DNA from 2 places in the Microaerobacter geothermalis genome. Region 1 is predicted to be linked to the other one. Evidence: predicted binding sites of a transcription regulator. Region 1 holds the regulator's gene; the other holds the start of a gene.

Region 1 (6,439 bases):
CATCCTGATTTTGATTGGGCTTTGGGCAATTTACAATATGTATCGGGGACAACGTGAACAAGAAGAATTATATGCTCCGTCCCCCATTTTGTCCATTGAAATTAAAACTCTTGGATTAATGATCCAAATTTTAAAATCACCAATGAAGGCGGATATGGATCGTTCGGGGGTTATCTCCGGTATCGAAGCAACATTGCTGGGAATTGCCTTATCCATGGATGCCTTTGGTGCAGGGATTGGAGCTGCGCTCATAGGATTTTCCCCATGGATATCGGCACCATTAATTGCCGGGATGAGTGGAATTTTTCTGGTATCAGGAATGAAAATTGGGTATATATTTGGCAATGTAAAGTGGATGAAAAGAATATCTTATGTTCCTGGAATGGTTCTGATTATTTTTGGCCTTTTTAAGATGCTATGATGTTTTGATATGAAAATACAGTTCATATCCATTTGTGACCTGTTGGGTCATGTATGTTTAGTTCCGCAGCTATAGATTACTGGGGGGGTTAAAGAATGGTTATTGGCTTAACAGGTGGAATAGCCAGTGGAAAAAGTACGGTTTCTGCGATGCTTCGGCATCGTGGAGCCATCATTGTGGATGCAGATCTGATTGCCCGGGAAGTGGTTAAAAAAGGGAACCCCGCTTGGGAAAAAATTATTCAACATTTTGGGCAAGAAGTTCTGGATGTAAATCATGAAATTGAACGCAAACGATTGGGTGAAATTATTTTCTCCGATCCTGAAAAAAGGAGAATATTAAATGGGATCGTCCATCCTTATGTTAGAGAGGAAATGGAAAAGCAAAAAAAAGAGGGACAAGCCCAGGGGAAACTCGTGGTTTTGGATATTCCTCTATTGATAGAATCCAATTTATTTCATATGGTAGATCAAGTCGTTTTGGTGTATGTCCCAAAATCTGTACAGCTGGTTCGTTTAATGGAAAGAAATCAATTGTCCGAAGAAGAAGCACTGGCTCGAATCCACTCCCAAATGCCTTTGGACGAGAAAAAAAAATGGGCGGACTTTATCATATATAATGATGGGTCCAAAGAGGAGACCGAAAGGCAGATAGACCATTTGTTATTTCAACTATTTGGAGGAGCTAAAGAATTTGCTAAGGACAGTAAGTGAGGGGAGTAACCATGATTAAGTTGTCTAAAAGGGAAATCGTTTTATTTATTCTTTTAGCAATCGTATTTATTGCACTTAATACTCCCTGGGTATGGCAGAATATGTACCCCATATTTTATGTAGAAGAAGTGATGGAGGCCTCTAAACTTTTTGATGTAGACCCCTATCTTATTCTGGCAATTATTCAAATCGAAAGCAACTATGTAGAAACTACACAATCCAAGAAGGGGGCCATTGGACTCATGCAATTGATGCCGGAAACGGCTAAATGGGCCATTAAGGAAGGTAATTTTCCCAAAGAAGTGGTGGATAAGGTTAATGAACCGGAAGTAAACATTTTTATCGGAACATGGTATGTTTCCTTTTTAAAAAGGAAATTTAACGGAAATTATGCTGCAGTCGTGGCTGCCTATAATGCAGGTCCAGGAAACGTGGAAAAATGGCTGAGTCAGGGGATTTGGGATGGCACAATTGAAAAATCAGAATGGATTCCTTACGGGGAAACGAGGCATTATTTGCAAAGGGTTTTTTATTATTATGGCAGGTATCAGCGGATATATGATCAAAAATAAAAAAAGCGTATAATTTTTCCCGAATCAATTGCAAAAAGTGTTATACTTATTATAATAGTATTAAGAAAATAGTATGTAATATAAGTGGGAGGGAGAAGCCTATATGGCAACAAAGATTGGAATAAATGGATTCGGGAGAATTGGAAGAATGGTTTATCGAAAGGCTATTCATGATCCCGATATTGATATTATTGCAATAAATGCTAGCTATCCTCCAGAAACGTTAGCCCATTTATTAAAATATGATACCATTCATGGTACTTTTCACGGGGATGTTCAGGTGGATGAGGGGTCCATTATCGTGGATGGAAAGAGGACCATCGTTTTATCAGACCGGAATCCGGCGAATTTGCCCTGGGGAGAATTGGGCGTGGAAATCGTGATCGAGGCAACCGGAAAATTTAAGGATAGGGAAGGTGCAGGGAGACACCTTCAAGCAGGAGCCAAAAAAGTAGTAATTACTGCCCCCGGAAAAGAAGAAGATGTGACGATCGTTATGGGAGTTAATGAAGGAGTGTATGATGACGAAATACATCATATTATTTCCAATGCTTCATGTACAACTAACTGCCTTGCTCCTGTGGTTAAGGTGTTGGATGAAGCCTTTTCTATAGAAAATGGTTTAATGACTACGGTTCACGCTTATACAAATGATCAGAAAAATTTAGATAATCCCCACAAGGATCTTCGACGAGCTAGGGCTTGTGCCCAATCCATTATTCCAACTTCAACCGGAGCAGCCAAGGCTGTAGGAAAAGTGTTGCCGCATCTGGCCGGAAAACTGAACGGCCTTGCCTTAAGGGTACCGACTCCCAATGTTTCTATCGTTGATTTAGTGGTAGATGTAAGAAAACCTGTGACCCTTGAAGAAGTAAATTGGGTATTAAAGGAAGCTAGTCAAGGAGAAATGGATCGATATATTGAGTATATAGAGGAGCCTTTGGTATCAACTGATTTTAACGGCAATGAACATTCTTCCATTGTTGATGGGTTAAGCACCATGCTGATGGGAGATTTTAAAATTAAGGTCATGATATGGTATGATAATGAGTGGGGTTACTCATGCCGTGTTGTGGATCTGGTAAAGCATGTGGCTGCTTCCAAAAAAGTAAAGGAAGAAATAGTCACTCATTCGTAATGAACCTTTGCAAAACATAGGTAGTATGGGAATCCCTGTACTGCCTTTTTATTATTCTTTTGTCTCACATCTTAAGTACGAACTGGATGGCTGTCCTTAGTGAATTCTTTAATTTCATCTATATAATACTTTAAGGAGGAAGCTAAATGGCACTAGAGGAAATGCAGTTTTGGTTTACCGAAAGACAAACGAGGGGTTATCGCATTCAATGGCGATTGAAAGCCATTCTTCATCAGGAGAAAACAAAATTTCAAGAATTGGCCATCGTAGATACATATGATTTTGGGAGAGCCCTATTATTGGATGGGGTGATCCAAGTGACAGAAAAAGACCATTTTATCTATAATGAGATGATTTCCCATATTCCCATGTCCACCCATCCTCAACCTGAATATGTTTTGATTATAGGCGGAGGGGATGGGGGAGCATTAAAGGAAATCTTAAAGTACCCATCTGTCAAACGAGTTGATATGGTAGAAATTGATGAACGGGTGATTGCCAATTGCCAAAAATACCTGCCCAATATATCCGATCAAATGACCCATCCCAAAGCAAATATTATTATAGATGACGGATTATCTTTCATAAAAAACAAGAAGGATGCCTATGATGTGATTATTGTAGATTCATCAGACCCGGTGGGACCTGCCATTCAATTATTTGAAAGACCTTTTTATGAAAGCGTCCTTCAAGCACTAAAAGAAGACGGCGTGATGGTTTGTCAAAGCGAGTCTCCTTTTTTCTATGAGGATATTTTGGGAGATGTCACCAAAACATTGAAACATTTATTTCCAATCGTTAGGACCTATTTAGCGGTCGTCCCTACATATCCAAGCGGACTGTGGAGTTTTACATTGGCCTCGAAGAAGTGGGATCCTTTGCAAAAGGATATCTCTATTCTTCCTGAACCGGATACGAAGTATTATACGCGAAATATTTATCATTCAGTGTTTGCTTTGCCGAGAATGGTGGATGATATTGTTAGCTCATGATATATTTTCTATATAAATGGATGGAGGAAGGGGAACGAATATGCGGTGCCCATATTGTGACCATAATGGAACGAAGGTTCTTGATTCAAGACCTGTGAATGAGGGAAAGTCCATCAGGAGGAGAAGAGAATGTGAAGAGTGTGCCCGCCGATTTACAACCTTTGAGGTTGTTGAAGAAACCCCGTTAATGGTCATTAAGAAAGATGGTACCCGAGAGGAGTTTAGCCGTGAAAAATTATTGCGGGGATTGATCCGTGCCTGTGAAAAACGGCCCATTACGATGGATACCTTGGAGCAGGTAGTTGAAGAAATAGAAAGGGAACTGAAAAGCACCGTCAAGTCTGAAGTAGAAAGCAAAGAAATCGGTGAAATGGTGATGGAACGTCTTCATAAAGTGGACGAGGTAGCCTATGTTCGATTTGCCTCGGTATATCGTCAGTTTAAAGATATCAATGTTTTTATTAAAGAATTGACAGAGCTCTTGGAAAAATAAAGAAGAGAAAGGGGGGAGAGAAGGTCATGAAAATTACTTTTTTGGGCGGGGCGGGTACGGTAACAGGCTCTTGCTATTTATTGGAAATTGAACGGGATAAGGTATTAGTGGATTGTGGAATGTTCCAAGGAAGTAAGGAGATGGAGGGGTGGAATTTTGAAACTCCCATTTCACCGAATGAAATATCCACGATCATCCTGACACATGCCCATATTGATCACAGCGGTTTAATTCCACGCTTATATAAATTGGGATTTCGCGGCAAGGTTTTAGCAACCAAAAGTACGGTGGAACTTTGTAAAGTGATGCTTCCCGACAGCGGACATATACAGGAGATGGAGATAGAATGGAAGAATCGGAAAAGAAAAAGAAAAGGGAAGAAGGAATTGGAACCCCTGTATACACAAGAGGAAGCAGAAAGATCTTTACATCTGTTTCATCCTCTCCCTTATCATACTGTTGTAGAAATAAGCCCCCATATTCGCATTCGGTTCAGGGATGCTGGGCATATCCTTGGGTCAGCAATCGTTGAAGTTTGGATAAATGAAAAGGAAAGAGAATACAAGCTTTTGTTTTCCGGTGATTTGGGAAATCCAGGACAGGCTATTGTGAGAGATCCTGAGTATGGCATGACAGCGGACTACGTCTTCATTGAATCCACTTATGGTGGGAAATTACATCCCCCCAGAGAAGATGAGAAAAAGAGGTTTGTTGAAATCATTCATCGTATGCAAAAAGAAGGAGGGAATATCATCATCCCTTCTTTTGCGGTTGGCAGGACTCAAGAAATTTTGTATCTTCTAAACGAACTATTTTTGTCAGGGGAAATCAAGCCGTTCCCGGTTTTTATTGACAGTCCCCTGGCTGTTAAAGCTACTGAGGTGTTTCACCAAAATCAGCAATCCTATGATGAAGAAAGCAAAGCTTTATTAAATCGGGGGATTGACCCTATTGCTTTTCCAGGCCTTCAATATGTGCGAACTCCCCAGGAATCTCAAGCTTTAAATAAGGTGACCAGCGGGATCATGATTATATCAGCCAGTGGAATGTGTGAAGCCGGACGAATTAAACATCATCTGAAGCATAACTTGTGGATCAGTAAATCTCAAATTGTGTTTGTCGGATACCAGGCCAAGGGAACATTGGGGAGAAAAATTTTAGATGGATCAAAGCGGGTTCGAATTTTTGGAGAGGATGTCAAAGTAAACGCGATGATCCACAACCTGGAGGGCTTTTCTGCCCATGCAGATCAAAACGGATTGATTCATTGGATTTCCCAGGTAAACTCCCCTAGAAAGGTATTCGTTGTTCATGGTGAAGGGGAGCAAGCTAATTTACTGGCTAAACGAATCACAGAGGAATTGGCATACTCTACCCATATACCAAAAAGGGGGGAAGTATTTCATATTACTGAAGACTTAAGTGCAACCATAGAGAATATGGATGTTCATCAATTAGGATCCACCAATCAATTAGAGTCTGCTAATCCAATTTTTCATATGAATGATGCAGAGATTCAATCTATCTTTTTGGCATTGCAGCAAAACGTTTCATCCTTTGAAAAAATGATGAAAAGACTTCAGTTTACTTCAGAACAGAGAAAATGGATACTGGGGAAACTGGAACCTTTGCTCCATCAGCTATCAGAAACCTTTGACGATTTGGAACTAGGAGAAGAGGATGTACCCTTGGATAGAAACTGATATAATGGGATTAGTGAGTAAGAAGGAGATATGTACACATGTCTTTTTTATGGAATCAAATTGGTCCCAATGATCAATATATCGTAAAAACAAAAAGGCCTATTTCTATTTCGGAAATAGGCTTTGTTTCCCATTTATATCAACCCATAATCGGGCATACCGCTTTTTCATTATACCTTGCACTTTACTTCGAAATAAAAGAAGAACACTATTCCCCTGAATACGGACTTCATCGCTATTTGATATCCACCTTGAGCATTCCATTACATCAGGTTATTCAGGCCAGATATTTACTAGAAGCTGTCGGTTTATTAAAAACTTATCAATTAAAGGATCAAGAGGAAAACACATATTGGGAATATGAAATTTACCCTCCGCTATCTCCCTATGCATTTTTTTCAAGTGAT
Region 2 (6,439 bases), on a different contig from region 1:
AATTTTATTATAGTCTGCTGTTTGATCCAAAAATGTTTGGGATTTATTCCCTCACCGGTATTAATGTCGCATATTACGAACCCGTCTGCCAGTAGACTTTTAAAAAACAAAAGTCCAAGCATTACCTACACTTGGACTTTAGCATTTTATTGAACCGAAATACTAACACTTTGAATATCCGCAGGAAGAACAATGCTTACATCCCTCTTCAGCTATAAGGGAAGCAGATCCACACTCCGGACATAAATCCAACCCATCCGGTTCATCATCCTCTTCCAAAACATTTCTTTTATTTTCTGTGAGTCTGCTGTCTATAAACGACTGAGTCGTAGCGGCAATAGAACCATTGGGGTTCTCCCCATCCATATGCATTTCCAAAGCTTTAGCAACGGCATCGGCTATAGATTCAACCCGATTGGGTCCAAATCCTACGGCACCGGACCCGCCTATTCCCTTCAAATGTTTGATGAGAAGGCGTGCTTTATTTCCATCCGGCAACTCTCCAAAGCGGAGAAACAAGGTGGAGACTCGCCCTAAAGCCTCTGACATGGCAAATACATCACTTCCTGCCTTTCCGACATTAATCATAATTTCAAAGGGTTTTCCATCCACATCATTGATTGTTATATATGCCTTACCCAATGGCGTTTTCATTTTATAGGTGGCACCCGATAATTTCAACGGACGACGACGATATTCTTTTTCTACCTGAGGAGGTATGGTTGCTGCTTTAACAGACTCACTGGTTGTTCCCTTTGTCCCTTCCTTTTTCACTTCCTTCTTCTCCTCTTTGCTCAGCACCTGAATGTCACGGCTACCATCTCGGTAAATGGTTACCCCTTTACATCCAAGCTCAAAGGCTAATTCGTACAATTTCTTGGTATCCTCCACCGTAAAATCAGCAGGGGCATTGGCTGTTTTGCTAATGGAACTATCCACCCAGCGCTGAATAGCGGCCTGAACACGAATATGATCTTCTGCTGATAAATCCATCGCAGATACAAAATAATCAGGCAACACATCAGTATTGTTCTTTTCCAGGTACTCTTTAGCAATAGGCACATACTGCTTGTCATAACCTAAGCGGCTTTGACGGAAATATTCGAAGGCGAAGAACGGCTCAATTCCGGTAGAGGTCCCCACCATCGTTCCGGTGCTGCCAGTAGGAGCCTGGGTCAGCAAAGTAACATTTCGAATTCCCTTCTCAGCAATCGCTTTCTTCACTTCATCATCAAACTGTTGCACAAACCGGCTTTGTAAGAATTTCTCCTTGTCAAATTTGGGAAAAGATCCTTTTTCTGCTGCATATTCGGCAGAGGCCAAATAAGCTTTCTTTGCAATAAAGTTGTATAGCTTGTCCAAAAATAACAGGGATTCAGGGCTTCCATAGCGAATCTTTAATTTGATCAGCATTTCAGCCAATCCCATGGTCCCTAATCCAATCCGCCTTTCATTCTTCTGATTTTCTTCGTTTTCCTTAAAATGATATGGGGTCACATCAATCACATTGTCCAGAAAGCGAATGGACAGGGCAACAACTTCACCTAATTTGTCCCAATCCACATCTCCATCTTTCACAAACTGGGATAAATTGATGGAGGATAAATTACAAACCCCCCATGCTGGCAAACCTTGTTCTCCACACGGATTGGTACAAATAATGGGATTATAGTACCAGCTGTTGGACATGTCATTATAGTAATCGATAAATACCACACCAGGTTCTGCAGACTTCCAGGCAGATTCTATGATGGTATGCCAAACATCCCTTGCCTTCACTGTTTTATATACCTTCACGTTTTTTCCAAGTTCTTTCCACTTCTTTAAATTGCCGTCCCATACTTTATCATAGTCGGGGTCGGAGGTATCAGGGAATACCAAGTCCCAGTCACCATCTTCCTTCACGGCTTTCATAAAGTCATTGCCGACACATACGGAGAGATTGGCATTGGTGATTAAACCCATATTCTGCTTGACGGTGATAAATTCAAGAATATCTGGGTGCCAATCATTTAACATGAGCATTAATGCTCCTCTGCGAGATCCACCCTGCTCAATTAATCCGGTTGTATAGCTGAATAGACCGCCCCAGGAAACGGAACCGCTGGATGACCCGTTGACTCCTTTTACCAGGGCCCTTCTGGGACGGAGGGAAGAAAGATTAATCCCTACTCCTCCACCGCGGGACATGATTTCCGTCATTTCCGTCAGGGTTTTCATGATGCCGCCCCGGCTGTCATGGGGTGATGGGATGACATAGCAGTTAAACAAGGTAAGTTCATCACTGGCACCTGCTCCGGCAGCGATGCGGCCCCCAGGCACCAATTTCCAATCCTCCAGCAAATACCGGAATTTTTTCTCCCATTCTTTTCTTTTTTCAGGTTTTTCCACCGAAGCAATGGCTTTTGCCAGTCTGTCCCACATTTCTTCAGGGGTAAGCTCAAGGGGTTTAATCAATTTCTCAAGCTGGGAAGAGACGACCTGTCCGCTTCTTAAGCGAATAACTACCTCTTTGCCATTTCTTTCCAACACTTCTCCGACTTCTTTTTTCGGAAACTTTGGATCATCATGGGTCAAAACGAGAACAGTGTCCCCTGTTTGAACATGATCTGCATCCAAATCCTTCAGAGCATATCGATCGAGAAAAATCTTTTCACTCAGTCCTTCTAACCGCTGAGACTTTTTCACTGATGTTTCCATATCTCAACCTCCAGCATAAAAAGATAGAGCCCTTACATTGTGCTCTCCACATGTTTTTGGAATTCGTATGTATGATAAGAGCTACGGAACTAACATACCATATTTAGAAGGAAACATCAATATATAGTGTCTTATTTGATACGTTTATACTATATATTGTATTCGAGAACACACTTTTTCATTTTGTCAAATAGAAATTAGGTAAAAAATTCATAAAAACAAGAGTAAAATTCTTATTTTCGCATGTTATCACCCGTTTTCTTCTTCTTTGAGATTTGACAAATTTTTTTCATTTTCACTTTTCGAGTGCCGATGATAGGTGTACAATAGAACAAAAATCATTGATTTCTGTTTTCATAGTAAAAGGCAAATATATCATACGAGGAGTGATTACGATGATTCTTTATCAAGATCGGTTCATGGAACGGGACGAATTACATATTGACGTGGAAGACCGGGGTTATCAATTCGGTGATGGAGTTTATGAAGTCATCAGAATATATAATGGGGTACCGTTTTTAATGACCGAACATCTTGAGAGATTGGAAAGAAGTGCAAAAGCAATTAAAATGTCCCTCCCCTATTCCTTGCATGAATTAGATCTTAAACTAAAGGAACTGGTTTCCAACAATCAATTAATAGATGGAATTATCTATCTCCAAATCACAAGGGGGGTAGCTCCTCGAATTCACCAATTTCCCCAAGGGATAGAACCGGTGCTTACCGCTTATGTCAGAGAGTTGCCAAGACCTCTTGCACAAATGGCTAATGGCGGAAAAGCGATTCTGGTTGAAGATATCCGCTGGCTCCGTTGCGATATCAAAAGCTTAAATCTTTTGCCGAATGTTCTGGCCAAGCAGGAAGCCGTTGAAGCAAAAGCCATCGAGGCTATTCAACATCGCAATGGAACCATTACAGAAGGCAGTGCATCCAATGTATTTATAGTAAAAAAAGGGACCATCTATACCCATCCTGCCAATCACTACATCTTGAATGGAATCACACGACAGTTTGTCTTTCAATTGGCAGGGGAACTTGGTCTTCCCATTGCTGAAAAAGCCTATACGAAAGAGGAGCTGCTTACCGCTGACGAGATCTTCTTTACCAGCACCACTGCTGAAGTCTCCCCCATTGTAACCGTTGACGATCAGATCATAGGTAATGGAAAGCCTGGTCCTGTCACGATTCAGCTGCAAAAGATTTATGATCGATATGTTGCCGATTTATCTTTGGAAAAACATTAAAGTAACAAAGCCTTCCGTTGGAAGATGAATAGATAGGCTTTGTTGTAAAGAGCTTACCGCCACTTTACAACTACTTAAGAAGCGGAGTATTAGTGGCGGTTGGCTAACATGGTCAAAAAACTCTTCAATAAAATTCTTAAACTCTGTCAATGCAGCTATTTTGAACATCCTCTTATACAGACGGGAGCTTATCTGAAGGCAGCAATCGAATGATGTCCCCCTCCATCGTATGTGAACGGGATATTGTTCCTGTCGGCAATTCTAGTACCGCATCAGCACCTTTTGAGAAAATCACTTTTCCTGAAGTTATTCCCTCCTTCCATCGAATCACCTGATATTTCCCCTCCGCTTTCTTTTTTACAAAGATCACATCCAAGGGAATCTTCATAAAGAAGGTGTGAACGGATGAACAAGGAATCAAACAAATTCCTTCCCCCTTATTCAATTCCTTTTTACCCAGAAGACCTTTAAGACGGGTATAAAAATGGTTGGCCCAGATAATACGGTCTCCCAATATTTTGTGGGTTCTCTCATTGATCACTGTAATCCGGTTCAACTAAAGTTCCCCCTTACTTCAGGAAAAAATCCATAATATTAATAATGGCTGGACCAATAATTAAAATGAATATGGCGGGAAATACGAAGAATACGAGGGGAAACAAAATTTTAATAGGTGCCTTCATCGCCTTTTCCTCTGCTCGTTGCTTTCTTTTTTGTCTTATATCCACAGATAAAATCCGCAAAATATTTCCTATACGAACACCCAATGTATCCGCCTGAATCAGCCCGCTTACAAATTGATTTACATCATCCAAATGAATTCGTTCAGCCATCGCCCGTAACGCTTCCTTCCTCATTTTTCCCATTTTCATCTCATAAAGGACACGTCCAAACTCTTCCGCCAAAGGCCCGCTCCCTTTTTCCACAACTTTTGCCAAACTGGAGTCAAAGCCAAGCCCTGCCTCCACACTGACGCACAGCATATCCAGAAAGTCGGGCAAATCCTTTTGAATGAGTGTTTGTCTTTTGGTTACCTGGGTTTTTAAGTAAAAATGAGGAAAATAAAATCCTGCAAAGATAAAGGAAAAAAATAATAGCCATTTGCTTAAGTACTCATTAATGGGAAAAGAGATGGCAAACCCAATCCCGATCCCCATCAGCAGAAAAACCAATCTCCACGCTAACCACTCAATAATATGAAATTTGGCGGATAACCCGGCCCGCTGAATTAATTGCTGTTCATGAATACGAATGGAATCAGGTGCTAATTTAGATGCAGATTTTCCAATTGTTTTAAATAGAGGCTTTACAATTCTCTCTTTAAAAGGGAGGGAAAGATTGGAATCCTTCTCTTCCACCTTCTTCTCCTTTAATTTTAATAGTCTCTCCTGTACTCGCAGAGAATGCCGAAACAGGATTTGTAAGCAGAGAAAAATCCCCACCGTCAAAGTCATAAACAAGAAAAAAATACCGGCCCATAGCATCGCTTATCCTCCCCTATACCTCAATTTTGACAATTCTTCGGATTAAAACGGCACCAACCAATTGACTAGCAAATGCTATCCCCAACATAAATAATCCCATCGGATTTTTTATAAGAATCGATATATATTCAGGATTGACCAAATAGAGTATCACTCCTATTCCGGGAGGAAGAAGCATAAATATAAAGCCTGACATTCTTCCTTGGGCAGTCAGAGTCTTGATTTCACCCTGAATTCGGGTTCTTTCCCTGATGGTTTCCGCTATAGAGTCTAAGATCCGGGCCAAATTCCCACCCACCTGTCTCTGAATCAACATCGCCGTAATAATCATATCCAGGTCCTTACTTCCAATTCTGCTGCTAAATTGGATTAATGCTTCTTCTACGGGCAGTCCTAGCTTCATTTCCTGGATGAGCCGTGTCACTTCATCAGATAAAGGGGGCGCCATCTCTTGGGACAGCACTTCCAAAGACTGTATCAATGAATATCCTGCCTTTAATGAATTGGAGACCATCTGAATCATCTCTACCAGCTGACCCTCAAGCCTTTCCTTTCTTTTCTGCTTCCGCAACCGGACATAGAGAATGGGAAAGCTAGCGAAAATGAAAGAAAATGGAAAGCTCCTCATGAGATTCTGAGTAAGTAACCATCCAAGAAAGAAACCAGTCATTAACAGAAGTAACTGAAATAAGACAAATTCGCGGTTTTTAATTGGCAAATTGGCTAATTTTAAATCATTTCTCAATTTGTCATCCAACTTCTGAATGAAGGATACTTTTGGCATAGGCTTTTCCTTTTTTTCTTCCGATACTTCTTCAGCATGACCTGCTTGATGATATAAGGCAGTAAGTCCCTTCATCCTGTTTCTGATTCGTCTCTTCTCCAGTGAAAAGAACTGACTGATCCACAGAAATATAATAAAAGCTGTAGTGAAAATGAAGATCAAAAGTAGCCACATTTGTTAATCCCCCATTCACTGAAACCATTCAGTACTAATGGGAATTCCTAAAT

The links. The regulator NrdR, encoded in region 1, represses ribonucleotide reductase genes. The targets are predictions, from matches to a motif close to AACACNATATATNGTGTT.
Region 2: L1765_RS09445 (adenosylcobalamin-dependent ribonucleoside-diphosphate reductase) is a predicted target of NrdR. The motif match lies at 2,846-2,863, and genes of this name have one in related genera.

The regions. Positions count from the first base shown of each region.
Region 1 is NZ_JAKIHL010000003.1:29,314-35,752, forward strand. It holds gene ytaF (sporulation membrane protein YtaF) at 1-421, shown strand, start outside; gene coaE (dephospho-CoA kinase) at 517-1,134, shown strand; gene L1765_RS03045 (lytic transglycosylase domain-containing protein) at 1,146-1,706, shown strand; gene L1765_RS03050 (glyceraldehyde-3-phosphate dehydrogenase) at 1,810-2,844, shown strand; gene speE (polyamine aminopropyltransferase) at 2,991-3,836, shown strand; gene nrdR (transcriptional regulator NrdR) at 3,877-4,329, shown strand; gene L1765_RS03065 (MBL fold metallo-hydrolase RNA specificity domain-containing protein) at 4,356-6,032, shown strand; gene L1765_RS03070 (replication initiation and membrane attachment family protein) at 6,071-6,439, shown strand, end outside.
Region 2 is NZ_JAKIHL010000022.1:15,256-21,694, forward strand. It holds gene L1765_RS09445 (adenosylcobalamin-dependent ribonucleoside-diphosphate reductase) at 163-2,700, opposite strand; gene dat (D-amino-acid transaminase) at 3,096-3,944, shown strand; gene L1765_RS09455 (DUF192 domain-containing protein) at 4,117-4,500, opposite strand; gene L1765_RS09460 (type II secretion system F family protein) at 4,514-5,428, opposite strand; gene L1765_RS09465 (type II secretion system F family protein) at 5,442-6,386, opposite strand; gene L1765_RS09470 (CpaF family protein) at 6,402-6,439, opposite strand, start outside.